2 regions of the Parabacteroides sp. B2-S-102 genome follow, and region 1 is predicted to be linked to the other one. Evidence: riboswitches for the same ligand, from Rfam matches in the RefSeq annotation. Region 1 holds a riboswitch; the other holds the start of a gene.
What was found. A riboswitch is a leader RNA that binds a small molecule or an ion and turns the genes downstream of it on or off. The one in region 1 is predicted to bind thiamine pyrophosphate.
Positions count from the first base shown of each region.

Region 2: another riboswitch for thiamine pyrophosphate. It lies ahead of NBH07_RS04230 (sulfide-dependent adenosine diphosphate thiazole synthase); the one in region 1 lies ahead of thiD (bifunctional hydroxymethylpyrimidine kinase/phosphomethylpyrimidine kinase).

Region 1 covers NZ_JAMOKM010000001.1:629,148-643,964, reverse strand. The annotation lists gene NBH07_RS02740 (patatin-like phospholipase family protein) at 1-352, shown strand, start outside; gene thiC (phosphomethylpyrimidine synthase ThiC) at 393-2,090, opposite strand; gene NBH07_RS02730 (thiamine phosphate synthase) at 2,102-2,830, opposite strand; gene NBH07_RS02725 (thiamine phosphate synthase) at 2,821-3,417, opposite strand; gene thiD (bifunctional hydroxymethylpyrimidine kinase/phosphomethylpyrimidine kinase) at 3,410-4,258, opposite strand; TPP riboswitch at 4,253-4,350, opposite strand; gene NBH07_RS02715 (BamA/TamA family outer membrane protein) at 4,454-5,683, opposite strand; gene cbiD (cobalt-precorrin-5B (C(1))-methyltransferase CbiD) at 5,836-7,707, opposite strand; gene cobM (precorrin-4 C(11)-methyltransferase) at 7,707-9,488, opposite strand; gene cbiE (precorrin-6y C5,15-methyltransferase (decarboxylating) subunit CbiE) at 9,485-10,684, opposite strand; gene cobJ (precorrin-3B C(17)-methyltransferase) at 10,681-12,093, opposite strand; gene NBH07_RS02690 (PepSY domain-containing protein) at 12,150-13,613, opposite strand; gene NBH07_RS02685 (TonB-dependent receptor) at 13,632-14,817, opposite strand, start outside.
Region 2 covers NZ_JAMOKM010000002.1:314,174-328,990, forward strand. The annotation lists gene NBH07_RS04185 (M3 family metallopeptidase) at 1-2,048, opposite strand, end outside; gene NBH07_RS04190 (M3 family metallopeptidase) at 2,099-4,219, opposite strand; gene NBH07_RS04195 (hypothetical protein) at 4,384-4,563, opposite strand; gene NBH07_RS04200 (NAD(P)H-dependent flavin oxidoreductase) at 4,672-5,619, shown strand; gene NBH07_RS04205 (TolC family protein) at 5,686-6,870, opposite strand; gene NBH07_RS04210 (efflux RND transporter permease subunit) at 6,876-9,959, opposite strand; gene NBH07_RS04215 (efflux RND transporter periplasmic adaptor subunit) at 9,975-11,183, opposite strand; gene NBH07_RS04220 (DUF6769 family protein) at 11,262-11,666, opposite strand; gene NBH07_RS04225 (hypothetical protein) at 11,737-12,156, shown strand; gene NBH07_RS04230 (sulfide-dependent adenosine diphosphate thiazole synthase) at 12,213-12,983, opposite strand; TPP riboswitch at 13,046-13,142, opposite strand; gene NBH07_RS04235 (IbrB-like domain-containing protein) at 13,233-13,757, opposite strand; gene NBH07_RS04240 (DUF3440 domain-containing protein) at 13,741-14,817, opposite strand, start outside.

The sequences.
Region 1 (14,817 bases):
CGACGGAGGCGTATGCGATGCCATCCCTATCCGACGGGCTATCGCCGACGGCTTCTCCAAGAACGTCATCATCCTTACCCGTAACAAAGGCTATCGGAAAGAAGAGAAAGATTTTTACCTTCCCGGCTTTATTTATAACAAATACCCGGCGATCCGGGAACAGTTGCGACTACGATACCGGCGGTACAACGAGGTCTTGGATTACATAGACCAACTGGAGGCCGAAGGAAAAGCCTTCGTCATCCGTCCGCAAAGCCCGATTAAAGTCGGCCGTACCGGAAGCGACACAAAGAAACTGGAAGAACTATATGAGGAAGGCTACGAATGCGGAAAACAAATCACTCAATTGTAGAGACGGGGCATGCCCCGTCTCATCCCCTCAAAACAGTATTTTATTTACAACCTTGCAAATCCTTACTTAACCGCATAGCGCAGAAATTAGGACCGCACATCGTACAGTACTCTCCATCCGTAACAGCACTCTCCTTATAATACTGTAAAGCCCTTTCCGGGTCCAAGGACAAATTGAACTGGTCTTTCCAGCGGAAATCAAAACGGGCCTTGCTCAACGCGTTATCACGTACTTGAGCGCCGGGATGCCCTTTCGCCAAGTCAGCGGCATGCGCCGCTATCTTATAAGCGACCACCCCATTACGCACGTCTTCCTTATTCGGCAATCCCAAATGTTCCTTCGGCGTAACATAGCAGATCATAGCCGTCCCATGCCAAGCGATTTGCGCGCCACCGATAGCCGACGTGATATGATCGTATCCGGGAGCGATATCGGTCGTCAACGGACCCAGCGTATAGAACGGCGCTCCATGGCAGGCATACTGTTGTTCCTTCATATTCTCATGAATCTTATTCATGGGAACATGGCCCGGGCCTTCGATAATCACTTGTACGAACTGCTCCCAAGCTATTTTCGTCAGTTCTCCCATCGTGTGAAGCTCGGCGAATTGTGCCGCGTCGTTCGCGTCATAGATAGAACCGGGACGAAGCCCGTCTCCGATAGAGACCGCCACGTCATATGCCTTTAGTATCTCGCAGATTTCGGCGAAATGTGTGTACAGGAAGTTTTCCTCGTCATGAAGCTGCATCCATTTGGCCATGATCGATCCGCCTCTGGAGACAATCCCCGTCAGGCGAGTCGCCGTCAGCTCCACATGTTTACGCAACAAACCCGCGTGGATCGTGAAATAATCCACGCCCTGTTCCGCCTGCTCGATCAACGTATCCCGATAGATCTCCCAAGAAAGGTCCTCTACCTTACCATTCACCTTCTCCAAGGCTTGATAAATAGGAACCGTACCCATCGGAACCGGGCAGTTACGAATAATCCACTCGCGCGTCTCATGGATATTATCGCCGGTAGAGAGATCCATCAACGTGTCTCCGCCCCATTTACAACTCCATATCGCCTTCTCGATCTCCTCGTCGATACCGGAGGAAAGAGCGGAGTTACCGATATTGGTATTGATCTTTACCAAGAACTTCTTACCGATAATCATCGGCTCGGCTTCCGGGTGATTGATATTCGCCGGGATGATCGCGCGACCGGCGGCGATTTCCTTGCGGACGAACTCCGGCGTGATATAAGACTTCAGTCCCAAAGCCTCGATTTGCTGGTTCTCACGAATCGCCACGTACTCCATTTCCGGAGTGATAATACGCTTCTTCGCATAATACATCTGGGTGATATTCTTACCCTCTTTAGCCCGGAAAGGCAAGTGTCGCTTGGGAAAACGGAGAGAATCCAGACTCGCGTTCGCCAATCGCTCACGACCATAAGCGGAAGTCAATTCCGGCAATTGAACCATATCCTTACGCTTACCGTACCACTCCTCACGTATACGAGGAAGTCCTTTAGCGATATCAATCGATATCTTGGGGTCGGAATACGGGCCGCTCGTATCGTAAACGATTACCGGATTGTTCTTCTTGAAGGTTCGCTCTCCATGCTCATCCAAGGTTACCGTGTCCAACAACTTAATCTTACGCATACCTACCTTGATCTTATTGATCTCGCCCGGGACATAAATCTTTTCCGAGGACGGATAGGAAATACGCATATTCTTTTTAGTAGCCATATGTATTTAGTTTAGTACTTATTGATTTCCTCTATAAACCGGCGGGTTTCCTCCACGGGATCGGGGGCATTGATAATCGCGCCCGAAACAGCGATTCCGGTTATACCCGTCTCCATCAAAGGGCCTACGTCTTCCAACGTAATACCACCTATCGCAAAGATAGGAATATCAATGCCAGCCTCCTTGCATTGAGCGATAATTTTACGATAACCTTCCAGACCTAAGATGGGACTCAAATTCTTCTTGGTACCCGTAAAGCGATACGGCCCTAGTCCGATATACGAGGCGCCTCGTTCTACGGCCAGCCGGATATCCTCGAACGTGTTAGCCGTAGCCCCGATATAGAAGATGGCATTGGAATCTAACTTGTCTCTCAGTACTTCCCAAGCGATATCCAAGGGCATATCATTCTTACCCAGATGACAAGCCGTAGCGCCACATGTCACGGCAGCCTCCAGATCATCGTTTACGCAGAAATCCACGATTCGCTCACATTCGTCCGCGCAGATAGTGGCACATTTACGTACGGTATCCTCATAGATCCCGTCTTTCATACGCAATTGTATCCACGAACATCCTCCTTGGATTGCCATGCGTACCTCGTCGCATTCCGTATATTTAGGTGTACGATGCGTTATAAACATCAAGCGGTTACTCCCACCAAAAGGAGGGCGTAATCCGGTTGTTCTCCGACCGACTCTTCCATTCTCATCATATCCGAAATAATAATTTAAGGCCATACTTGTAATCGTTTGAATTGTTTTATGAGTTGATCCGCAACAAGAAGGGAGGGATCGTTTCCCCAAAGGGCCCCGAGAACGGCGACACCGCCGAAGGGGATATCTCTTAATTTCGTTATTGTTTGTGAGCAGATTCCTCCCAAGGCGATCACCTTATCATCGATGATGCCCTTTGCGTTTCGCAATCCATCTAAGGAGAATCCGCTACCATATCTTTCTTTGGATATACTCTGAAAGATCGGGCTAAGGAACACATAGTCGCATACCGGTTTATACTCGATAATCTCTTCCAGACTATGGCAAGAACGACTTATACTACCTTTATATAAAGGTGGAGCTTCCGGGTTCCTCTTGTTCAAATGGATTCCTCCTAAAGCCCTTTCTTCTGCCAAGGTAAACCAATCATGAAGAACGATCCTGTCGTAATAAGCCGGAGAGATCTTATCCAATAAGCCCTCCAATTCATCACGTTTACAATCCGGTTTACGTAGATGTAAACGAGACATTCCTTCCGCGAATAGAAGTTCGATCAAAGAAGCTTCATCCGCGAAAAAATAAGGTGTAGTAATTACGACCAGCTTATTCATGATTCCATCGGATTTTATGAAGGGCAGAGGGTGAGAAGAAGTGGTTTACAGGTCCGTGCCCTTTTCCCATGCATACATTTGCCCCGTGAACGAGCGCGTTATTCATATATTCCTTGGCTAATCGTACGGCTTCCACCAATGAATGGCCGAGTGCCATATAAGCGGCGATGGCGGACGATAGCGTACAGCCCGTTCCATGGGTATTGAAGGTCTCCACTGTTGGCGAGGCCAGACAAATCGGATTATTCTCATTGATAAATAACCGATCCACCGTTTCTACTCCGGGAATATGCCCCCCTTTGATCAATATAGCGTTACATCCTTTTTCCTGCAATTTCCGGGCGGCACATAAGATATCCGCCTCGTTATTGATTTTTATACCGGAAAGATATTCCGTCTCGGGAATATTCGGAGTAAGCAGTGTCGCTTTAGGGAACAACTCATCCATGATGGTTCGGATGGCGTCATCCTCCAATAATTTACTTCCGCTCGTGGATATCATCACCGGATCTAAAATGATAGAAGTTCGTCGGAAGGAAGGTAAAGTCTCAGATACAACCTTTACGGCATCCTTGTTATGTAGCATCCCTATTTTTATGGCATCTACGATGAAGTCCTCAAGAATAGCTTCGATTTGTCCTCTCAAAATCTCGGGAGAGATCGCTTGGATCCCTCGCACCCCCTGTGTGTTTTGAGCGGTTATAGCCGTTATCGCCGAGGCTCCAAAAACACCCAGCGAGGAAAAAGTCTTAATATCCGCTTGTATTCCGGCACCACCGCCACTATCAGAGCCAGCGATCGTTAAAGCTACCGGATAACGGTACGTTTCATTTTTATCCATTTAACATTCGTTTTTCTTACGGCGGCATTACCCGCATCAAGTAGTAAGGGTATGATCTCAGCCCATATAGTATGGCACCCCTTCGATGACGCAAACTTAGTGAAAAAAATCGATATTAAGATATTTCCGGCTTTTAAACGATAATTTTAACGCAAGGTTATACTTCCATAGATCGTAGACGGGAGCCTTCTGGTTTTAGAAGGCTTCCGTCATATTCATATAAACCGCCATTCCTTTTTGGTTCGGGTCTTTGCCTACGTCTAGGCGGAAGTTCTTGCCGGGTTGCATTTGGATACGTAGGCCTACGCCGTAGTTGAATTTCCACTTATTCCAGTCTACGATAGGAGCGTTTCCGATCGTACCCGTGCCAACCCAACCTACAAAACCACACTTCGCCCAGAAATTACCGCTCTTATATTTCTCCACGCTGCCGAACATATGACGATACTCCAGAATCCCATACGCCATGGTCTTGTCACGGTACTTCCCCCAATAATATCCGCGAAGATCGAAAGGGGAACCAAATGAAGGAAGCTCCGTAAAAGGAACGTTCCCCACACCGATTTGTGTCTTGGCGATCCATGCCAAGGTGCTACGAGGACGAAATACTTGCTGGAATTGGCGGTATTCCAGTTCGAACATCTCATAATTATATGCACCGCCTAAATACTTTCCGTACACCTTGGCGATCGCGCTTAGTAACATACCGGAACTTGGGGTCGCCACATCATTTCGTGTATCGTATTGAATCAAGCCGCCGACACCGATATTGACATAATCTCGTTTGAACTTATTGAAATAAGGATCTTCGGCCATCACCGGGTTGATATCATCTGATTTGCTGAAATTAATATCAAAAAGAGGACCCGTATATAAATGAGGCCTAACTTCCCATACGAAACGGGGATATAGTTGGAAAGAACTCTTATGGAATTTCGTTGTCGAGTCGCTCTTCTCGATTTGCTCGATCGTCTCATAGCCTTTCCCGAAATAATGCGAAGGTTCGTTCCGATAACCGTAACTGATATAAATACGGAAGCGATTCTCGTTGAAGAATAAGGTACCAGCACCGGCAAAAACGAACGTCCCGTTTAAGGTGATGTTAAATCCCGCAGGGATAAACGATCGTTGGGATATCGTATCATTCTTGTTTAAGCGAAAGCTAGCCAAAACCGCGCCACCTACGCCAAAGGAGGCTTCCGGCGTGTAAGACGGTCCGCCAAGGATAGACCACCAGATCCTTTTGTTGGCCCGTATGGAGTCTTTATGTAATTGTTTATGATAACGTTGTATTTGCTTTTCGGTCATAGGCTTACCGTCCAGCATCAGCACTTCTTTCGGAATCGTGTCATTGGAAATACCTTGCGCCTTTACGGAAAAGGCGAATAGAAGGCAGGCCATATAAATTAAAAGATATCTAAACATTATTTTAATCAATATTTAGAGGGCAAAAGTACGAAATCCTCCTAATATGTATTCTTAAAGAATCCCTAATAAAAAAGAATAAACAGCTAAAAAGAAATGCTATTACAGTCTGGGGGGTGTAGAGACGTAGCGTGCGTGCTGCGTCTCTAAAGCTAAGATTGGTATAAGACCTTGCCCTCTTCGGATATTAACAGCAAGGTTAGTTCGCCGTCGGGAAGGATAGGAGCGCAATACGATTTACATTTTTGTAAAAGTAATGGGAAGAAACGATTTTGATCTTTTTCCGTAAGAAGCTCCCATAATTCACGGGCCAACGTAATCCGATTGATTGCATCTACGGTCGCCTCCTCGCATTTCGCTTCTTTCGCTACATCTTGAAGGAAGCCTTTGTTCATGACGACTTTTTTGCTGTGTGTATCCAGGAAACCTTCCGCAAGTTTCACCGCCTTGCCGATCATGATGCCTAAGATAACCTGCTTGAAACCTAAATCGGCAGCGATCTTTAGCGTCTCTCCGATAAAATTCCCGTAATGGACGAATGATTGTGGAGGCAAAGAAGCGTATAAGCTCCGAAGGTAGCGTTCACTCTTCGCCCCGGAATTAATAACCAACGTCTCGCAACCTATCGCTTTGGCGACACTGGCTTCTTTCCGTATCGAGGCGATAAAAGCGTCCGATGAGAAAGGACGCACGATTCCGGATGTCCCGATAATAGAGATTCCCCCGATAATTCCAAGTTTCGGATTGAAGGTACGTTTCGCCAACTCCTCGCCACCGGGAACCGAGACCGTGACAATAGCGACGGAATCGGGTGAGGGCAGGAGTGGAATCAGCTCTTGCCGGATCATCTTACGGGGCGTGGCGTTTATAGCCGGGCCACCGACTTTCAAGCCGAGTCCCGGAAGGGTCACGGTTCCGACTCCTTCACCTGCTTGGAAGATGACTCTTCCCGTATCGTCGCTTTCTGTTTCTTGACAATGTTCTTCTTGTGCCATTACCGTGGCACAACCGGATGCATCGGGAGATAATTGAACAGTAACCCGGATCCGGCTATGATTCGTCACGTCCGGATCATCCCCAGACTCCTTGATCACGGTACAGGTGGCGGAGGAACACCCGGCCCATTCGGTATAGGCTACCGGCAACGTTATCTGTTCTCCCGAGGGTAATGTTATCTGGCTTTCTGTTTGTTCCTTCCGTGATAATAAGGCCAATAAAGCAGCTTTTGCGGCGGCGGTAGCACAAGCTCCGGTCGTATATCCGCTTTTCAAGGGAAAGAATTCTGGTAATAGGCGTTCAATTTGTTTACGCAATCCGTCTTCACCATACACTCGGTAGAAAGTTTCCGGTAATGCGGGACGCTTCACGACAAATACTGGTATTCCGAATTGGCGGGCAGCGTTCACTTTATCCGTAAAATAGCCGGAGAAACCACTTTCCTTTGTCAAGATCGCATCCGGATGGAGTTGCTCCAACAACTTTAACTCATCCTCACCTTCTCGATAGAAAACCAGACGTTCTTGGGGGAAGCCCTGCTTTTCGGCCAACGACAAAGATTCCTCCCGCTCCAATATACGGAACCAAGTGGTATGCGATCGCCAATAAGGGCGGAGCGGGGCAAGGGTGTTCACGCCACTGAGGGCAAGTAGCCGTTGGATACCTTTGTTTTCCATTTGGTGAATTGCGTCTGCATAACTATCGCACCAAATCAAGTCCTCATCACGAGGTGGATACCGACGTTCGTAACGGATCACCGGAATCTGTAAACATTTCGATACTTTTTCGATCGTTTGGTGTAACACTTGAGCGAAAGGGTGTGCCGCATCAATCAATAGCTTAATCGCGTGGTCACGACAAAAACACTCCATTTCCTCCGCATTCATGGCTCCGGTCAAACGGATTCCATGCGCGCATTCAATGGATTGCAAAGTTCCTTTCGTAGAATAGTAATAGGTAGCGGCTGCCTCGTCCGCTACCCGCACAGCCACACGACCTTCTGTCGTTCCTCCAAGGATCAGTATCATTACTTACGGAAAAGATGTTTGAATTCATCCGCATATAAGCGGGATAGACCCTTGCGATTATCGATGGCATCCCCGACGACAAGTAATGTTGTCAGTGTAAGATGATTCTCTTTTACGATTTTCGCGAGATCTTTCAGTTGCCCACGGTAGATCCGCTCGTCTTTCCATGTCAATTTATAGCAAGCGGCTACCGGAGTGGTTGGAGCGTAATGTCGCGATAATTCCTCTTGGACCTTCTCTACGACACCGGCGCTTAAGAAAATACACATCGTACTTTGGCTTTGAGCCAGTTTGTGCAGTTGCTCTTTCTCAGGCATGGGCGTACGTCCTTCGCCACGAGTGAGGATGATCGTTTGTACTTTCTCCGGAATCGTGAACTGAGAATAAAGAGCGGCGGCGGCGGCTTGGAAAGAGGAGATACCCGGAGTGATATGATAATCCATCCCGTATTGATCAAAGTAATTCATTTGCTCTTGAATAGCTCCATAAATGCAAGGATCGCCCGTGTGCAAACGAACGACAAACAATCCTTTATCATAAAACTCTTTCATCAACGCAAACTGTTCTTCCAGATTCATATCCGCCGAGCTTCGCACCGTAGCGCCTGCCTTTGCGCATAAGGTAAGTTCTTTCGGGACGAGGCTTCCAGCATACAGGATCAAATCAGCTTTCTCCAACATTTGCCGCCCGCGGATAGAGATCAAGTCCGGATCGCCGGGACCGGCTCCTACGATCTCGATATGTCCCTCACGGCAGGCCGTCCGATCTAACGCTACGGCAAAGGTATATTCATTTCCTTTCCCTAAATCCGCTTTTTGCTTCTCGACCAAAAGCGGACCGCCATGAGCCGCATAAATGGCGGAAGCTTCCGATACACTTGGGGATTCGGTTACCTCCAGTACCTTCTCCGAGGGATTGGGTACCGGGATATCTTTCAGATCCTCTGATGTATAGGTGTGGAAAGGGCATTCCATAACTCCATAAGCCAGTAATGTCAGCACCGGTTCGCATTTCTTCAAATCGATTGTATTTACATCCGCCAAAGCTTCCGGATATAGGCGTTTATTACACAATACATCTTTAATATGTTCGTAAACGACCGTAGGATCGCCTTGCATATCCTTGCGGCAACCCATTCCTAGGTGGAGGACTTTCGGTATATAGGTGATCGTAGGGATGGATGTATCGTATTGTTGGGGACTGACGATCATCAATAACTCATAGTCTTGCTGCGGTATCGCCTCGAAGGAATAAAAGATAGAGACATGAGACGGGACCGTACGCTCCAAATAATCCGTTCCTTTATCTCGTATATCAAGGAGTAGCGCTGTCGGTTTTCCATTGACAAAAGTGGAGATGGCGGCATTGCTATCTTTGGCGATCAAGGTCCAATCGTATTTCTTCCCTAATGTATCGAGCGCCCATAGGTTTGCGTTGTCGCTTTGTGTCGTAATAATCGCTTCGGCTCCTAATAGGTTCGCTAACTCTTTGGAAAGATCGTTCGCTCCACCGATATGTCCGGATAAAACAGGAATCACGTATTTGCCGGTACTATCTATACAAACCACGGCCGGATCGGTATGTTTATCTTCCGCGAAGGGAGCGATACTGCGTACGCAAATTCCCATCGCTCCAATAAATACCAAACTACTGGATTCGTGAAAAACCTCTTTTGAGAAAGAGCCGAATGGTAAGATCTTCGCCTCGGGATAAGAAGCAAGAATTCGCTCAGCAAGCACCCGGCTGCTATCGGATATTGGAATAATTGATATTGTATTCATAATTTATAAATAACATTCACGGTAATCGTATTAAAATCATCAATCGTGATACGGGTTTGGGCGGATATCCGAAGACCGGTTTGGCGGACCGCTTCCTCTAAAAGCGCTTTGCTTTCGTCGGATACGGAGTTGAAGACGATGACACCGTTCTCTTTCATCTTTTTGGAAACTACCATAAGGATCTCCACTAATTTCCCGCCATGTCCGCCGATAAAGATTGCATCCGGAGCCTCCAACGCTGATAAATCCACCGATAAGAAATCTCCGATTATAGCCTCGATACCCGGAGTCCCAAAACGACAGCAATTCTCAGTCATTAACTTTCGTCCCTCTTCCCGGATCTCAAAACTCGTGATATGCAAATGCGGGAACAGCAATTTAGCCTCTATCGAGACAGAACCCGTGCAAAAGCCGATATCCCAAAAACGTTCCCGGTTTCTCAGATCCAGCATGCTTAAAGATAACAAACGGATCGGCATTTTGGTTATCATCTTCTCCCGTCCGTTCAAATGCTCGAACGCGGAATCCGGCAGGCCGAATTTACGGGAATGCCCGTCACGCTCTTTCTTTAGGATCAAGCAATTCGGATGAACGAAATTATTCATTGCCGCGGCTTGTATACTGAATTGGCGGATGCTCTGCCGTTCGGTATTTCCTAACCGTTCTCCCACGAACATGGTATAATTATCATAGCCGTATTCCAGCATCCGGCGAGCGATAGTCGTAGGCGTATGTTCCCGATCCGTGAGCACGCCTATCTTAGACGCACTTTCGATCAAGGCACGATCGAACTCGTGCCAAGGCCGTCCGGTAAGGGAGACGATCCGCATATCGTGGTAAGGCATCAATAGATTTTGTGCCAAGAGTTGCAAGGAATTAAATGACGGGTACAGGCGGATTTGCGTATCCGGCAATCGGTTTTGAATCGTAACGGCGAATCCGAAAAACAAAGGATCTCCGGAAGCGAATACAACGATACTTTCCCGACCGTCGTACGAACGATAGCGATCGAAGACCTCGTCCAACGGGACTTTTATATCGATCCAGTCCGCTTTCTCGGGCAAGAGCGAACGTACGATCTCATGATGCCGCACGCCTCCGGAGAACACCCGGTGGGACGAGATTATCTCCAATATCTCCGGCGGAAAGTATTGCCGCATATTATCATCCAGCCCTATGACATAAAATCGGTTCATACGTCTCTTCCCGGCTTTAATTGTTCTGCGTCATTAAAACAAAGGATGGCATTCACTAGCGTAGCCGCTAAATTACTACCTCCTTTACGACCTTCCACGATTAGTTTCGGTATACCGATAAAAGGTTTCACCATATGTTTGGATTCCTGCACATGTACGAAACCTACCGGAGCCGCGATAATGCCAGCTGGAGTGGCTTTACCTTTACGTATTAAATCGCATAATTCCATAAGGGCGGTCGGGGCGTTCCCGAAGACAAACAGAGCGGTCGGATGCTCTTCCACGGCCCGACGAATACCGGCTTGGGTACGGGTAATTCCTTTGCTCGAAGCCATCTCAGCGACCCGCTCGTCTTGAAGGTAGCATTTCACTTCGACACCCAGACGTTGCAGAGCTCCCTTACGAATGCCGGAAGCAGCCATCGTGACATCGGTGATGATCGTAGGAACTTCCCCGCCGCTGATCTTATTATATAATGTAGAGACTGCATCCGGGTCGGCATAAAGGATATTTTCCATATCGAAATCGGCCGTCGTATGAATGGCATGGAGTAACGCCCATTTCTTATCCAACGGGATCTTTTGGTTTTTCAATTCCTTCTCGATCGTACGGAAACTACGGATCATGATGTCCTGTCCGATACCCGTATCCATTTTCTTTTGTTTGATCTCGCCATAATATCCCCGGGGAGTGATCATATGATTCCCGGAAAGATATGTTTGTGAGTTTCCGATCAAGACTACCGTAAACATATCGATCTGCTCGGGGTCCAGATCTGCGAGCGTAGTGACGAATACTTCTTGCTCCTCCCGTCCGGCCTGACGTACATAACCGACCGGAGTCTCCGGCTTGCGTTCTTGCAGAAACAATTCTTTTAAGCGATAGAGTTGCCAATAACGTCCCTCGCTTTTCGGATTATAGATCGCCGTAACAAAATCGGCCATGGCCGCCGCACGAATCCGTTTCTCGATCCGTTCCCAAGGAGTCATCAAGTCAGAGAGGGAAATCACACAGAAATCATGTCCGATAGGAGCGCCAAGCAAGGACGCAGCTTTCTGGAAAGCGCTGATGCCCGGATACGACTCGATCTCGATCTCGCTTCCGGATTCTTTCTTCATCTCATAAATCAGAGGAGTCATACCATAAATGCCGGCGTCACCGGAACTGATCACACAAACCGTCTTTCCCTCGTTCGCATAAGCGAAAGCTTGCTCGGCACGAGCTTGCTCACGTTTCATACCTGTATCTATACATTCCGTTCCCTCACGAAGCAAGTGGGTGATAAAACGGAAATAATATTTATATCCTATGATGACATCCGAGCTTTGGATAGCGGCCAAAACCGCAGGCGTTATATCGGCCTCGCTACCGGGGCCGATTCCGGCGACTATAATCTTGCCTTTATTCATTCAAATCTATTTTATAATACAATGTTCTCAATAAATATAATACAAATATACAGGCTTTACTTCTTTCTTCTCGCTTTTCGCCTGATATATTTTATCGCAAGCCATACACCGGATAAGGAAACGAACGTGCCTCCCAACATGGTTCCCCACATCACGATATTCCATAAGACCGGATGATCTACCAAGAATTTCAGATTCAAGCTATGCAATGCCGGATACATCCAATGGTTCCAACGAGACGGCGTATTTACATAACGGTATTGTCCATTACGGGGATTAATGTAATAACAACTATTATCCACGTCTTGAATAGATACTTTCCAGACCGGGAGTTCTAAATTCCTTTTTCGTGAGATATAATACGTATCATAAGCATCCAACAGTTTGATATCAGCCGTGGTCCCGATACCATGTATCTGAGACAATACGGAACGGATTTCTTCCGGTCGCAGGTTCAATAAAGATATCCCGTCACTCTTATTTGCGTTCACGACAATATCCTTCGTGTCTGTTTGTACGATGTAAAAGGGTATATCACCAAAACTACTCCATTCCAATTGACGGATCTGGCCGGGATAGGCTTGTATGACCGCCCTGTAATCCAACGGATAATCGAGTGGGGAAGGAGCCATCTTCCGCAGTTCTTGAACCGGGTTTATATCGAGCTTGGCTTTCAACCCCCAATCCTGTACACGAGCCAAAGACATCATACCACTAAAGCAGAAGGTGAGGACGAATAAACCGAATAACACCCCAAGAATATGATGCCATTTATACCAGAACTTCTTATAAGGGGAAATCAAATGACGTCTCCTCGCTAACCGGAAATCCCGTATTCCTAAATAGATCCCGGCGATACACATAACGCACCCGATTCCGGATAACCAGACAACTACCTTTATCCATAATTCAGCGTCTTGCCGCAAGGAAGTGAAATAGACCCAATGAGGGATCGCCCCGAGCCAAGCCCAGAAACGACTGTTTTTATCCGTATATTGCAAAACCTCCCCGGATTTAGAGGATATGTATAATTCATGTCGTTCCGGATCGGCGAAATGGAATTTATAGATCGGAAATTCCTCTTTTAAACGACCGAATGGAATCCATTGGTCCAAGGTGTACAAGGAATCTACCTTCGCTATGGAAGAGGTATTCCATAGTGATGCCACACGTTGGATATGATTCCAGTCGATTACGGGTAATCTTTCCGTCGAGTCGGCAGGAATATCATAGCTCCCTTTCTCCGTCCGGAGATGAAAAACAGTTTGTCCCAAATAGCTGTTTAAGGTAACATGGCTTATCCGCTCGTTCTGCGGTAAACGTTTCTCTATCTGGTCTAACGAAGGAAGATTCTCCGGAGAGAGAATATCCATCTTCGCCCGTTTATCGGCCCGGTCCGCTCGCGGGAACGTATGGTAGATCATTACCAATCCCGATAGGAACCAAACGAGGAACAGGATACTGAGCGCCGTGCCCAGTATCCTGTGTATAAATTGCATGATCTTTGTCAATAGATTCATGAGCGTATGTTCTATATATTATAATGTATAGGAGATAGCCACTTGGAAATTACGAGGCATGCTTGGCACCATCTGTTGTCCGAGCGCTTGGTTATAATAATTGTTGTCAAACAAGTTATTCAAGTTGAATGTAAGGTGAATATTGTTGTTCAACAAATAAGACATACCGAAATCGGTTACCCAATACGGATCGAACCAAGAGTTGTTAGATGTATTACGGTATACTTTACCGGTATAACTGCTACTCAAGTGAAATTCCAGATTCTTCAAGACACCCCGAGGGATGGTATAACTGCCGTATGCGTAGAAAGTCTGGTTCGGTACGTTGCTCTGCCAGTTTCCTTCTTGGCTATTCAATTGTTGCTTTGTCTCATCCGGGTTATTGCCATAGATAGCCTCGATCAATTCCGGATCCTTTATTTCTTTCATCTCCCGGATCTTGGAGTCGTTCAATCCATAACCGATCGTCAGCGCTAAGGTGCTTACCGGAGAAAGAGTGACATCAAAATCAAAACCCTTGGAATCTTGTACACCCACCTGTCCGATTACGCTCTTCGTGGTAGTCTCGCCGTTTACCTCCACTTGATAGTTGTTGGTCAACGTAGCCGTACTGTTCATCTTCCGGATATAGAACAAGCTGGCATTGGCGCTTAATATATTGTTCAATTGATATTTAAGACCCACCTCGGCTTGGTATCCTTTCTCCGGCTTAAATACTTCCTCATTGCGAGCAGGCTCGAAACGATTTCCATCACCTCCTACATAAATGACGTTATCTTGATAGAACGTACGGATCGGCTTGAAGAAAGAGGCGAAAGACGCATAAATGGATGTATTCGGATGGGGCAGATAGACCGCTCCGAAACGATAGGTCAACGCCTTATTCTTTATCATATTGAAGCTTGAATGCTCCTCATACTCACGTCGTCCGGTAGGAGTTGTAGCGCTGGCGGACATATAACGGAAAAAGTCGTAACGTAGAGCGGCTAATACCTTCCATTGCTCGTTGAACTCAACCATATCTTGAAGATAAAGGCTGTTGGAATAATGATGCGTAACCGTTGCTTTCGAGAATTTACTGGTCATATATCCCATGCTATGCGGATCATAAACGGATACATGCGAATAAAGGCCGGGACCCTGAACATCATCTCCTAAATTATAGCCCGAATAGCTGGTACGATTCAAGGCGACGAAAGAGTAA
Region 2 (14,817 bases), on a different contig from region 1:
CGGAATTTATCGGCACATTCTTGATTAAAGATGTCGCCGGTTTCCTTGAATGCCTCGAAAGCGTCGCAATCCAATACCTCAGCCCAGATGTAGCTATAATAGCCGGCGGTGTAGCCGCCACCCATCGTATGGTTGAAGTAAGTCGTACGGTAACGGGAAGGGATTTGTTTCAGCAAACCACGACGGCCTAACGTCTGTTGCTCGAAATCCATCACGTTCAAGTTGGCCGGAACATTATTCGTCTGGTCAACGAACTTGATCACCTTCTTATCCGCAGCGTCACCACTGATCGCATGGAAATCCATATCCAGATAAGAAGCCGCCAGATACTCCGTCGTAGCGAAACCTTGTCCGTACTTACCGCTCTTATCCAACTTCTCGATCAACTCGGCCGGGATCACCTCGCCGGTCTGATAATGCTTAGCGTACACCTTCAATACTTCCGGCTCGAATACCCAATGCTCCATAACCTGTGAAGGCAACTCCACGAAATCACGAGGAACACCGGAAACACCGGAGTAATGCACGTCACGGAACAAGCCGTGCAAACCATGACCGAACTCATGGAACAATGTATTCGCCTCATCAGCGCTCAACAACGCAGGTTGTCCCGGAGCGGGCTGGCTAAAGTTACAAACGATCGTTACGACCGGAGCCACACGCTTGCCATCCTTATAAGCCTGCGGACGATAAGAACCACACCATGCGCCACCACGCTTGCTGGCACGAGGGAAGAAATCGAAATAAATAACGCCCAAATGAGAGCCATCCTTATCTTTGCACTCAAAAGCCTGCGCTTCCGGATAAGGCAACGGGATATTACGGATCGGGGTGAACGTGATACCATATAACTTATTAGCTACATAGAAAGCACCCTCACGAACATTATCCAACTTCAAGTAAGGACGAACCTCATTCTCATCCAAATTGAATTTAGCCTTCTTGGCCTTCTCGAAATAATAACGCCAATCCCAGCCCTCGGCCTCGAAATTGCCGCCTTCTTTCTTGATCTCGGCGTTTATATCGGCCAATTCCTCTTTCGCTTTCGCCAAAGCAGGCTTCCAAACCTCATCTAACAATTGATAAACCTTATCCGAGCTTTTCGCCATACGATCCTCCAACACGAAAGAAGCGTAATCATCATAGCCCATCAACTTCGCTTTCGCCAAACGAGCGGCAACCAAATCACGAACCACTTCCTTGTTATCGTTCTCATTATTATTATTACCACGGTTGATATAAGCGTTGAACATCTTCTCACGCAACTCACGTTTATCGGAATATTGCAAGAACGGCATCACGCTCGGGTTCTGCAAGGTAAATACCCATTTGCCTTCCATCCCGGCATCCTTAGCCGCTTGAGCGGCGTTAGCGATCAAGGTCTCGGGCAGACCGGAAAGATCTTCCTGCTTGTCGATCACCAATTTAAAAGCGTTCGTCTCTTTCAGCATATTCTGTCCGAAAGTAAGCTGTAGCATGGAGATCTTGCTATTCAACTCACGCAATTTAGCCTGATCCTCAGCGGAAAGATTAGCGCCACCCCTGACGAAGTCCTTATAAGTCTCCTCCAATAACTTCATTTGCTCCTTATCGAGACCCAACTCATCCTTCTTATCATATACCGCCTTCACACGAGCGAATAATTTCGGATTCAAGTTGATATCATCACTATATTTTGACAATAGCGGCGACATCTCACGGCTTAACGCCTGCATCTCATCATTCGTATTCACGCTATTCTGTCCACCGAAAACAATCTGGACCTTCCGAAGCAACGCACCCTGCTCATCCAAAGCGACAATCGTATTCTCGAACGTCGGCTCCTCCGGGTTATTCACGATCGCCTCGATCTCCTTGCGTCCCTCTTCCATGCCTTGCAATAGGGCCGGTTTGTAGTGCTCGAACTTGATTTGATCAAAAGGTGGAACTCCAAACGGGGTGGTATATTCCGCAAAGAACGGGTTCTCACCCTCCACGGTCTTCTTTTCGGAAGTACCGCAGGCAGTAAGCATAACGGCTAATCCTGCTGCCATAATTAATTGTTTCATCTTTACTGATTTTTTGATTTATGAGTTATGAATTATTCTAATTATTCTTCTCATTTTAGCCCTCTGTTCTCCAACAACGGATCGATACTTGGTTGTTTACCACGGAAATTCACGTACATATCCATAGCATCATCGATGCCGCCCGGGGTCAGTACGTATTTACGGAATTTAGAGGCAACCTCCGGGTTGAAGATATCACCCGTCTCCTTATAAGCTTGGAAAGCGTCGCAATCCAACACTTCCGCCCAGATATAGCTATAATAACCGGCGGTATATCCACCTTCCATCGTATGTCCGAAATAAGTGGAGCGGTAGCGAGACGGAATCTGACGGATCAGACCACGATCGCCCAAGACCTTCGCCTCAAATTTCTCGATATCCAAATCGGCAGGGATCTCTTTCAATACATGATAATCCATATCCAGATAAGAGGCGGCCAGATACTCCGTCGTAGCGAAGCCTTGTCCATACTTGCCACTCTTAATCATCTTGTCTACAAGGGCTTGCGGTATTACCTCGCCGGTCTGGTAATGTTTAGCGTACACTTTCAATACCTCCGGCTCAACGGCCCAATGCTCATCGACTTGCGAAGGTAGCTCCACAAAGTCACGAGGCACGTCGGACACGCCATAATAATGAACGTCGCAGAATAAACCGTGCAAGGCATGACCGAACTCATGGAATACGGTCTCAGTCTCGTCGGCTGTCAAAAGCGCCGGTTGTCCCTCCGCCGGTTTACTGAAATTAAATACGGTAGTAACCACCGGGGCTACCCGTTTCCCATCTTTATACGTTTGTGAACGGTAACCGCCGCACCATGCGCCACCTCCTTTGCCCGGGCGGGTAAAGAAATCCATATACAGCACGCCCAGATGCGTACCATCTTTATCCTTGCACTCGAAAGCGAGAGCGTCGGGGTCCGGTTTCGGGATGTCCTTGATCTCGGTAAACGTGATACCGTATAATTTATTGGCTACATAGAAGATGCCCTCACGTACATGTCCCAACTCAAAATAAGGACGCATCTCGTTCTCGTCCAAGTTATATTTCGCTTTCTTGGCTTTCTCGAAATAATAACGCCAGTCCCAGCCCTCGGCCTCGTAATTACCACCTTCCTTCTTGATCTCGGCGTTGATATCGGCCAATTCCTCTTTCGCTTTCGCCAAAGCAGACGGCCAGATTTTATCGAGCAAGTCATACACGTTCTTCTCGTTCTTCGCCATATTCTCTTCCAATACGAAAGCGGCATAATCCTCATATCCCATCAATCGGGCTTTCTCCAGACGAGCGGCAACCAGCTGCTTAACGACCTCCTTATTATCATTCTCATTATTATTGTTGCCACGATTCGTATACGCCTTGAAGATCTTCTCACGCAAATCACGCTTATCGGCGTATTGAAGGAAAGGCATCACGCTCGGATTATGGAGGGTAAACACCCACTTACCATCCAGACCATTCTCTTGGGCCGTTTGCGCCGCCTTGACGATCACGTCTTCCGGCAGACCGGATAAGTCCTCTTTATTATCGATCACTAATTGGAAATCGTTGGTCTCTTTCAGGGTATTCTGTCCGAAAGTAAGTTGGAGCATGGATATCTTCTCGTTCAGCTCACGCAACTTCGCCTGCTTATCCTCCGGCAGATTGGCTCCTCCCCGGACAAAGCTTTTATAGGTTTCCTCCAACAGCTTCTTCTGTTCCTTATCCAGATGGAAGCTCGCCTGATTCTCATATACGGATTTCACCCGGGCGAAAAGCTTGGGATTTAAGCTGATATCATCCGAATGTTTGGATAAAAGGGGATAAAGCTCACGTTCGAGCTCTTGGATCTCGTCCGTGGTATTCACACTGGATTGGCCACCGAAAGCATACATTACTTTAGTAAGCAACTCGCCACTTTGGTCTAAGGCCACGATCGTATTCTCGAATGTCGGCGCATCCGGATTTGCCACGATCGCCTCGATCTCCTTCGACTGCTCTTCCATGCCTTTCAAAAGAGCCGGCTTGTAATGAGCCACCTCTATTTGGTCAAACGGAGGCACCCCGAACGGTGTCGTATACTCCGCAAAAAACGGATTGGGTGTAGCGCCTTCCGCTACATCGCTTTTCTTTGAGGAGGAACAAGCTCCCAAAATAACCGCTAAACCTGCGGCCATAAGCGTTTTATTCATGCCATTGTTATATTAGAATTACAATGGACAAAGATAACGAAGTTTTGCGTTACAATTCTATTTCAAATTGTTATTATTTAGAATCCGGAAAAAGATTTTCACAATTCACACAAAAAAGATCCCCAAAGGGAGATCTTCCCTTCGGGGACCCAATATGCTTTCATTCAATGTTCAATCGAATCGCTCTCTATACCGTCCTCGATATTTTCATTTTCGATCGTTTCTTGTAAATCTTGAATGTCATTAGACGTGTAATCATCCGACAATACCGAATTGGTAGACATGGTCTCATCGTGAAGATCATCGCTCTCATCCCATAACGTTTTCATTATATTCTCTGGCATATCTCTTATATTTTAAAGTTATATGCCTATTCAACAACCTCGACAAAGAAATTGTTGTTCCAATAAAAATAGTTCACTAATTTTAGCGAGATTAACGCAAGAAATAATATGAATCGAATTTGTAGTCTTTTTGGTATTCAGTATCCCATCATACAGGCGGGAATGGTTTGGTGTAGTGGTTGGCGGCTAGCTTCAGCGGTTAGTAACGCCGGTGGATTAGGATTGATCGGGGCAGGCTCCATGCACCCGGAAGTGCTCCGGGAACATATCCGTAAATGCGAGGCGGCGACCGACAAGCCTTTTGGCGTGAATGTCCCGCTGATGTATCCGGAAATCGATACCTTGATGCGGATATTGGTGGAGGAAAAAGTGAAGATCGTATTTACCTCCGCCGGCAACCCGAAAACATGGACAAAGTATTTGAAGGATCATGGCATGACGGTCGTTCACGTGGTAAGCAGCTCTAAATTCGCCACGAAATGCGAGGAGGCCGGAGTGGATGCCATCGTTGCCGAAGGCTTCGAGGCCGGCGGGCACAACGGACGGGAGGAAACAACTACGATGTGCCTGATCCCCGCTGTCCGGAAAGCGACCTCTCTCCCCCTTTTGGCGGCAGGAGGTATAGGAAACGGTCAAGCGATGCTAGCGGCACTCGCACTAGGGGCCGACGGCGTACAGATAGGCACTCGTTTCGCCCTAACCAAAGAAAGCTCGGCACACGAGAATTTCAAGAAACTATGCTTGAATCTTAAGGAAGGCGATACGAAGTTATTATTAAAGAAACTGTCTCCTACCCGTCTGGTAAAAGGAGATTTCGCTACGGCAGTGGAAGAAGCGGAAGCCCGGGGAGCGTCCGTGGAAGAATTACGTGAGTTATTAGGCAAAGGACGTGCCAAGAAAGGAATCTTTGAGGGCGACCTAAAGGAAGGCGAGTTAGAGATCGGACAGGTAGCGTCTTTATTCTGGGAGGAATTATCCGTGGAAGAGGTGATGAAAGAATTGATCCGTGACTTTAAGCGATCCTTAGAGAACGTAAAAACACAGTTGTGTTCGTGAGAAAACACAACTGTATCTGTGGATAAACACAACTGTGTTCAAGAGAAAACACAGTTGTGTTCCTTATCATAATCGATACTTATACAATTGCGCCATGACCTTTTGGTATTGGTTTTGCAATTGCAGGTAGTTTTGCACGCTTTGGTAATAGGTCGTCACATCCACGAAATACTCGATCATAGAGATTTGCCCAGCCTGTATAGCCTTGTTCAACAAGACCAAGCTATTCTGCCTTTTCAGCACATCCTTATATTCATCGATAGATTTCTTTAAGGAGACAGACTGGTCATATAGCTGCCTCAACCCATTCTCTACCGTGAAAGAAGCGCTCTCCAACTGCATCTCCGTATAACGGACCTGAGCCTTCGCCTGTTTCACGTTATTACGGTTCGAGAACAACGGGATGGTAATTCCTACCAAGAAACCATTGAAACGCTCTCCACCCGAGGCGGGATTCATACGATACCCTAACTCAAAGCCGGGCAGACCTTTCGCCTTATTCACGCTCACCTGCCGAAGAGCTGTCGTCTGGTCGCTACGCAAGGTCTGTAATTGCGGATCGGATTGCATCGCCTCCGTCCGCAGCTCATCAAAGGAAAGCACATCCTTATCCGGCAAGGCGTAAACCGTATCCGTAAACTCGATAGCGATACCGCCGTTCAGGGTAGCCAGCTCCTGCAGCTTGGCAATACGGGAAGTCTCGTTCATCCGGGCCTCTGTCCGAGCGTTCAATAATTCCAGATCGATCTTGTTTGTCTCAAGGATATTCGCATTTCCTTTCTCCAAACGAGTCGCATAAAAAGCGGAAAGTTGCTCGGCGTTCCTAAGACGGGTATCCAATAGGTTCTTCTGCTGGTTCAACAGCACCAAATCTAGGCAAACCTCTTTCACCTGCAACAAGATTTGCTGACGAAAAGCCATCCCTTGACGATCCAAACCCGCGGATTTCGCCTTCGTCAGCTTATGCTTCCGGACATATACGGACGGGAAATCAAAGCTTTGGGAAGCCACGAACTCGCCCGTGAATCCCATCCCTTCTTTATTCCCCCAGAAATGCGAATAAGAGACCGAAGGGTCTGGCAAATTATTATCCAACTTCGCCTCCAGCTTCTGCGACTGGACCAACTGGCTGTTCGCCTGTAAATCCTTATTGTTCGCCTCCACGCTCCGGAGCACGTCCTCTATAGAAGTCTGGGCGGAAAGGCCGCCTGTCAATACAGACAAGGCGGCGACTATAATATATGATTTCATAAAACTTATTCTTTATTCTTGTTCATTATCAGATAAACAATCGGGATGATGAATCCGTTTAAGAACGTAGAGGTTAATAAACCACCCAAGATCACCGTCGCCATCGGGCTTTGGATCTCATTCCCGGGAAGATCGCCATTCAACGCCAACGGGATCAACGCCAAGGCGGAACTCAACGCCGTCATCAAGATCGGGTTCAAACGGTCTAGGGAACCTTGTATCACGGACTCACGCAATCCCATTCCCTCTCCACGCAAATGCGTATAGTGGCTGATCAGCAGCATACCGTTTCGGGTAGCGATACCAAACAAGGAAATGAAACCGATAATCGCCGGGATACTGATCTCGCCGGAAGTAAGCCATAGGATAATCACGCCACCGATCAACGCCAACGGCAGGTTCAACAAGATCACGCCGCTCTCCTTCACGTCCTTGAACTCATTGTACAGTAACATGAAGATCACCAATAACGACATCAATGACGTCAGCAATAAGGTACGGCTGGCCGCCGCCTCGCTCTCGAACTGGCCACCATATTCGATATGGTATCCCTCCGGCAAACGGATATTAGCCTCTACCCGATCCTGTATCTCATTAACCACACTTCGCAAGTCACGTTCCGATACATTGGCACTAATCACGATCTTACGTTGCACATTCTCACGATTGATCGTATTCGGACCGGTCACCGAACGGATATCGGCCACGTAGCTTAGCGGCACTTTCTGTCCGGCGGCATCGATCATCAGATTGCTAATATCATCCATCGTGGCACGGCTAGCGTCGGAGGTCTTCACGGTCAGGTCGAAGCTCTTGCCATCGTCGTACACCTGACTTACGGCCTCTCCTCCCAACATCACATTGATATATTCCTCGAACTCCGGCAGGGGAATGCCATATTTAGCCAGCAACTCACGTTTCGGGGTGATTGTCAACTGCGGACGCTCGATCTGCTGCTCTACCTTCAAGTCCACCAGACCCGGGATCGTTTGGATAGCGGCCTTGATCTGGTTTCCGACCGTAAACATCAGGTTCAAGTCCGTACCAAACAGCTTGATAGCGATATTCGCCTCCGTACCGGAAAGCATAGCGTCGATACGATGGGAAATAGGTTGCCCGATCTCTATATTAGCGCCGCTGATCGTAGATAACTTCTTGCGGACATCATTCATCACCTCATCCCGACTACGGTCTTGCAATTCGAAAGGAGCCTCGATCTCGGAAACATTCACGCCCAAGGCATGCTCATCCAATTCCGCACGACCGGTCTTCCGAGCCACAGTCTTTATCTCGGGTACTTGCAACAGCAACGCTTCCGCACGGCGTCCGATCTGGTCCGACTCGTCCAAGGAAATTCCCGGAAGCGAACTTACGTTGATCGTAAAAGAACCCTCATTGAACGGGGGCAAGAAACTACGTCCCAAGTGAAAGAAGATCACCAAGGCGACCACAAACAAAGCGATCGTGGTACCTAGCACCCATTTCTGGTAAGCCAACGCTAACTCCAAAGCCCGTTTATACACCACTTTCAACTTCCGGGCTATCCAAGCCTCACGCAGTTCCTTCATTCCCGTCGCTTTACGGTTCAGTAAATAGCTACAAAGCACCGGGGTCAAGGTAAGCGCCACCACCGTAGAAGCAAACAACGCCACGATAAAAGCGATACCCAGCGGAACCAACATACGGCCTTCCATACCACTCAAGAAGAACAAGGGCACGAAGCTCACCACGATAATCAAGGTAGAGTTCAAGATCGGCATACGTACCTCACGGGAAGCGTCGTAAACCACCTCCAAGGTAGAGCGTTGCTGATCCGGAGGTAAGAGCCGGTTTTCCCGGATTCGTTTATACACGTTCTCCACGTCCACGATAGCGTCATCCACCAAGGAACCGATAGCGATCGCCATACCTCCCAAGCTCATCGTGTTAATCGTCAATCCCATGTAGTGCAATACGATGATAGAGACCAGCAAAGATAACGGCAAGGCTACCAACGAGATCACCGTCGTACGTATATTCATCAAGAACAGGAACAAGACGATCACCACGAAGAAACTACCCTCAAACAAGCTCTTCTTTACATTATTAATAGAGTTATCGATAAAATGACTCTGGCGGAATATATCCGTAGAGACATGTACATCCGCCGGCAAGTTCTTCCGCAAATCGACAACAATCTCGTCCAGCTTCTCCGTCAACTTCTCCGTACTCGTATCCGGCTGTTTGGTCACGGTAATCAATACGGCCGGCTTCGTTCGCTCGGAAGCGGTTCCCAGCTTCGGGCTTTTACCGCCGATCTTGACCGTAGCGATATCACCCAGCGTAACCGGATACTCATTCACGGTCTTCACCACGCCCTGAGCGATCTCCTCCGCCTTCGAAGTCGATAAGACACCTCGGATGATGTATTCGTTCGAGAACTCATACAATACACCACCATTGGCGTTCCGGTTCATATTCCGACAAACATCCAACACCTCGTTCAACCCTACACCGTAGTGCTTCATACGAGCCGGGTCCAACAAGATCTGGTACTCCTTAATATCGCCACCGATCACGGCAACCTGCGCCACACCGCCCGTAGACAACAAACGGGGACGGATCGTCCAGTCGGCGATCGTACGTAAGTCCAACAAAGACGTGGAATCGGCGGTCAAACCGAGAATCATCATCTCACCCAAGATGGATGACTGCGGGCCTAAGGTCGGTTTACCTACGTTCTCGGGAAGGCTCTCACCCAAGACAGCCAGTTTTTCGGACACGATCTGACGAGCCCGGTAAATATCCGTACCCCAATCAAACTCTACCCAAACCACGGAGAATCCGGTGGTAGACGAGGAACGTACACGCCGCACGTCCATCGCACCGTTCACGGCAGTCTCCACAGGGAATGTCACCAAGCGTTCCACCTCCTCGGGAGCCATACCGTTCGCCTCGGTCATGATCACGACCGTCGGGGCGTTCAAGTCCGGGAACACATCCACGTCCGTATTAAACGCCGTGTACGTACCCCAGATCATCAGCAATAGCGCACAAACCAAGATTACCAACCGGTTGTGCAATGAATAATAAATTATCTTATTTAACATGCAACGTCCCTCCTATTAATGGCTATGGCTATGAGCCGGTATCGCGTTAGAAGCGGAAGACAACTTGATCTGGTAAGCGCCACGGGTCACGACCTCATCGCCCGGTTTCAATCCGGAAAGGATCTGTACCTCCGAGCCGTTATTCGCTCCCAGCGTCACCCATTGCTTCTTATAGCCTTCCTCATCCAGACGGATAAATACCGAATAAACGCCCTGCTCCTCGATAAGGGCGGAGACAGGTACGCTCAAGACATTCTCCATCGGCTTTGTCAACAAAAAGATCTCCACGAAAGAACCGGGGATAACCGCTCCTTTATTATCGAACTCGAAAGTCACCGGTACATAGAAAGAGTTCATATCGGAAGCCTTTCCATACGATAACAACCGTCCACGCAAATCAGACAATTTATAGAGAGCGTTATCATACGGAGTCATGAAATTAGCGGTTTGGATCATGGGAAGATCGTTGTAATACCTCTCAGACACGTCCGCACGCAATACCAAACGATTGTTTTGCGAGATCGTAGCCAAAGGCTGACCTACGGATACATAATCACCCTCTTTCACTTGGATGTTCTTCAAGTAACCGTTCAAGGGAGAGACTACAGACACGCCTTTCGCCGTCTGTTTTCCCGCTATCGCCTCATAAGCGACCTTGGCGTTCTCGTAATTCAAGCGGGCCTGCTCGAAATCCTTGGCGGATACGATCTTATCGCCTACCAAGGCTTGCATACGCTCGTATTCCTTTTTCGCCGTCTCATAAGCGAATTTAGCCCTTGCCGCCACGTCTCCATCCGAGAGGGCGTTGGAAGCGATACTCAACACGGCCTGTCCCTTGCGTACCGCCGTACCATCCACGAATGGCAAGCTACCAAACGAGATCACGCCGGGGACGGTAGCGACGATCACGGACTCCTCCCCCTGCGCCGCCATTACTCGTCCGCTCGTCTTAATCACATCCGTGAAAGGAGCGGGATTAACCGTTACGGTCTGCAAACCAACGGCCTCGGCTAAAGCCTTCTTAAAGACAATCTCGCCGGGATGGGTACCACCGGCCTCATGCTCATGCTCATGGTCATGGCCTTCGTGTTCATGTCCCTCATGATCATGATCGTGAGCCTCTAATTCATGATTATGCTCATCGTGTCCGGCTTGCGACGCATTTCCCGCACAACCGGCAAACAGGTAAGCGCACATCGCACCTACCAAATATATTTTCTTCATTGTGTAAAAAATCTTGATATCGTTAATAATAAATAGATAGGGGCAAGTCTGTCCTCACCCGCTCTCACAAACGAGGTATCAAGACATAGGAGGGGCACGAAGTCCCGAGGCACTCACTATCCAAGTGTCGTGCAGCGACTCAATGTAAGGGGCGTTCTCGTGATCAAGGAGCTGTCCGCAAAACGCCGGTTCAGGTGGATAAATGTAATCAAATAAGACGAGTAACGGCATCAGATGTATATCCACATCTCCATCCATAAAATGAGAAATATGCGTACTGAAATAGGCCAAGTTATGCCCGTCGCAACCGCAATCATGCGTATCAGTGCTTTTATCGCCATGCGCTTGCTCCGCGGTCAAGGATTGATAACAAGGCATCCCGTCCCGGTGATGATGGTGAGGGATAACCACAGAAAGCAATGCCAAGATGCCGGCCATCAGCACCACGTATTGTACAACCCTCTGTTTCATTTTCTCACGCATGGCACAAAGATAAGGATATTTTTCCGTTTTTTACATGAATGTTGTAAGTTTGCGGTAAATAAAAAGATAGATGAAGTTTGGAGTAAATAAAAAGGTATTATTATATACCGCCGGTTGCGTATGGATTTTCGCCGGTATCAATATCTTACGCATCGGTATCGTCACATGGTTAAACGATACCCATTATTGGTTATTCAAGATCGGGGAAGCGACCATCGTTTTCTTACTTTTCTTCAATTTGGTCTTTAAACGGCTTTTCTATAAACATTCCGAACGGATCTCCCGGAAAAACGGGAAACATTGCCCGTTCTCTTTCTTCGACGTGAAAGGTTGGATTATCATGATCTTCATGATCGCTTTCGGGATCACGATCCGTGCGCTCCATTTACTGCCGAATTCTTTCATTTCTGTATTCTATACGGGATTATCCACGGCGTTGATCATAACGGGATTCTTATTCTTGAGACAAGGAAAAACCGTTGGGAATTGAGAATTGAAAATTAAAGATACAACAATCAATAATTCTCAATTCTCAATTCTCAATTTTCAATTCCCAAGCTTTTCGCAGATCAACTCAGCCGCCTTCTTGCCGCTCATCAGCATGCCGCCAAAGATCGGTCCCATACGGAAGCTACCGCTTACGCCGTTAGCGGCCATACCGGAAACGAATAATCCCGGGTAGATCTCCTTCGTGTTCTCCACCGTCGTCTGCTCACCCAGCTCCACATTCAAGGAACGCTCGCCGATCACGCCTCCGGTCGGTGTATTCAATTGGATATCATTCTTACGGGCTACCACACGGGCGATCTCGCAATCATGCCCCGTACCTTCCAAGACAGCCTTTGCCATGATCGTCAACGGATCCACGTGCATCCCCTCACGGATTACCGGAGCCCAGTTCACTACCACACCAGCTACGGCATCGTTATGAAACACCACGTCCTCTACCGAATAGCAGTTAAAGATCGTAGCGCCCGCCTTCGTCGCCTGATAAATCAAAGCGGAAGTGGTATGTACCGAATCCATGATATACGTGCCGTTAGCACCCTCTTTATAACTTACGCCCAATTCCTTGATAATCGGCATAGCCTCTTCCTGCACCACGATATCGTTGAACATCATAGCGCCGCCCCACATACCTCCACCGGGAGCCAGCTTACGATCAAACAACGCCACCTTCTTACCGGCTTTCGCCAAGAAATAAGCGGCCACGATACCGGAAGGTCCCCCTCCCACGATCGCTACATCCACAGACAAGTTGCTCTTCAACTTCTCGAAGTAAGAGTCAATGATTCCACTTGAAACAATCTGTTCCATCTTAATAACTAATTAAAGTTTAAACATCAGGGAGCACATAGAGGTAACGCCCCCTTTATTTCCTAGTTCTACCTTATTTTCCCTTCGCCGGCATTACCCGGATCAGGTTCGATGGGTATAATCTCAGCCCGTATGACTCGGGCACCCCTATGTGAAAAGTCGGGGGCAAATGTACAAAAAATTAGTATATATGTACTCAACAGAGCCATAAAAGGCAAAAAACGCTCAGCCAAACAAAATGTAAGAAGCTTAATCTTCTTCCGACCAGTCATCAGACCAACCGAATTCTTTATCCCGGAATAATTCAGCTAATCCCGAAATCTGCTTGAACCGAAGTAACTCATTTTTATCCATTCCAATATTACGCATGATCCACTTATCAGACATCCCAGATTTGACCAACTCCGTAACAATCTCCGTCATAAGTTCCAAGTTGTGCATCCCTCGAGCCCTGTTATGGCGAATGGTTGAAGCCATTCGGTTTGAAATATCTTTCTCAATCACCGTTACAGGCAACATTCCTTTCTCACGATCATAAATCCTTTGAGATTGCTTCATAACCAGATAACGATGATAACCATCTACTATCTCATATAAATCATCCTCTTCAAGATAATAACAGACGCAAGGCATCGTATAGCCATCCTCCCAAATGGAAAGTTCCAATAATCGCATTTCCGGTGGTGCCATGATATTAGGGTTATAGCTGTTGGCTACAATTTTTTCTATAGGGACAGCCCTAACACCATATGCCGGACTAACAAAGTTTCCCATGCTTATAAAAATTATATTTGTCCATTACTTCTTTTCTCATATCCCTTTCTCGTTTTGTCTGGGAAAAACCCATATACTTACATGTATGATCGTTTTTCAAAATACAAACACACATACGTTTGTAAGTAGGGATTTCTTTAAACTCAGGTATATTGATATCATCGATATACTCCATCCGTACCGGTTTCTTATCCGTATGGTAAGCGGTACATTCTTCCACAATGATAGGAATATTAGCCGCCCGTAACTTAGCGATAGTCTCCTCACTGAGGCATCCTCCTTTTTCTCTCCAGAATTTACGGCTGACTCTTAACTTATTCAAATAGTTCTCACGAGTTTCTTCGGGTAAAGTATTTAGGAGAAAATACATATATTTCTCCCAAGAGAACCCGGCTGGGCACTTGATAGCCCTCCATCCCATAGCGGAGGTATTCCCATATATACCGGCAAAGCCAACACCGTTTACACGTCCAACCATCCTCCCCCACATGTCGGGATCGACAACTTTGTAAATGAACAGTGTGGATATCGCTTGGGATATGAATGGGCTCGCCACACGTTGCCGGGACAAAGGCACCCCTGCTTGATAATACAAATCATACAAATGATTATATGTCCAACCGAACTTTCCGTTCGCTATCCAGATATCCTGAGTTTTCCAATCATAAATAGGATATGCGTTATATATAGAATAATTCATTCTGCGAGTCCATTTATAATTAGCTAGTTTTCTGTAATTCTTATCACTATGTATGGCCCGCCACCTATTAAAACTCTCTTGGGTACGGATACCAACAAGGCAACATATACGCCGGCCCATTTTCCGTTGATACAACCAAAAAGGGAACATATTCTGAAAATCATAATCCCACATGTCCTCCTTGAAAAAGTCAAAGTCTTTCGCCCGGAGACATGAATGGGGCATCTCTCGAACCCAGATATCCCGGTACTCCTCGCTCCAAGGTCTCCAATATTGTTGAAACATAGATGTACATGTCTGGACTTTAAAAGGAACACAACAATGATAAATATCAAGGATATCGGAATTAGCGGCATAAAC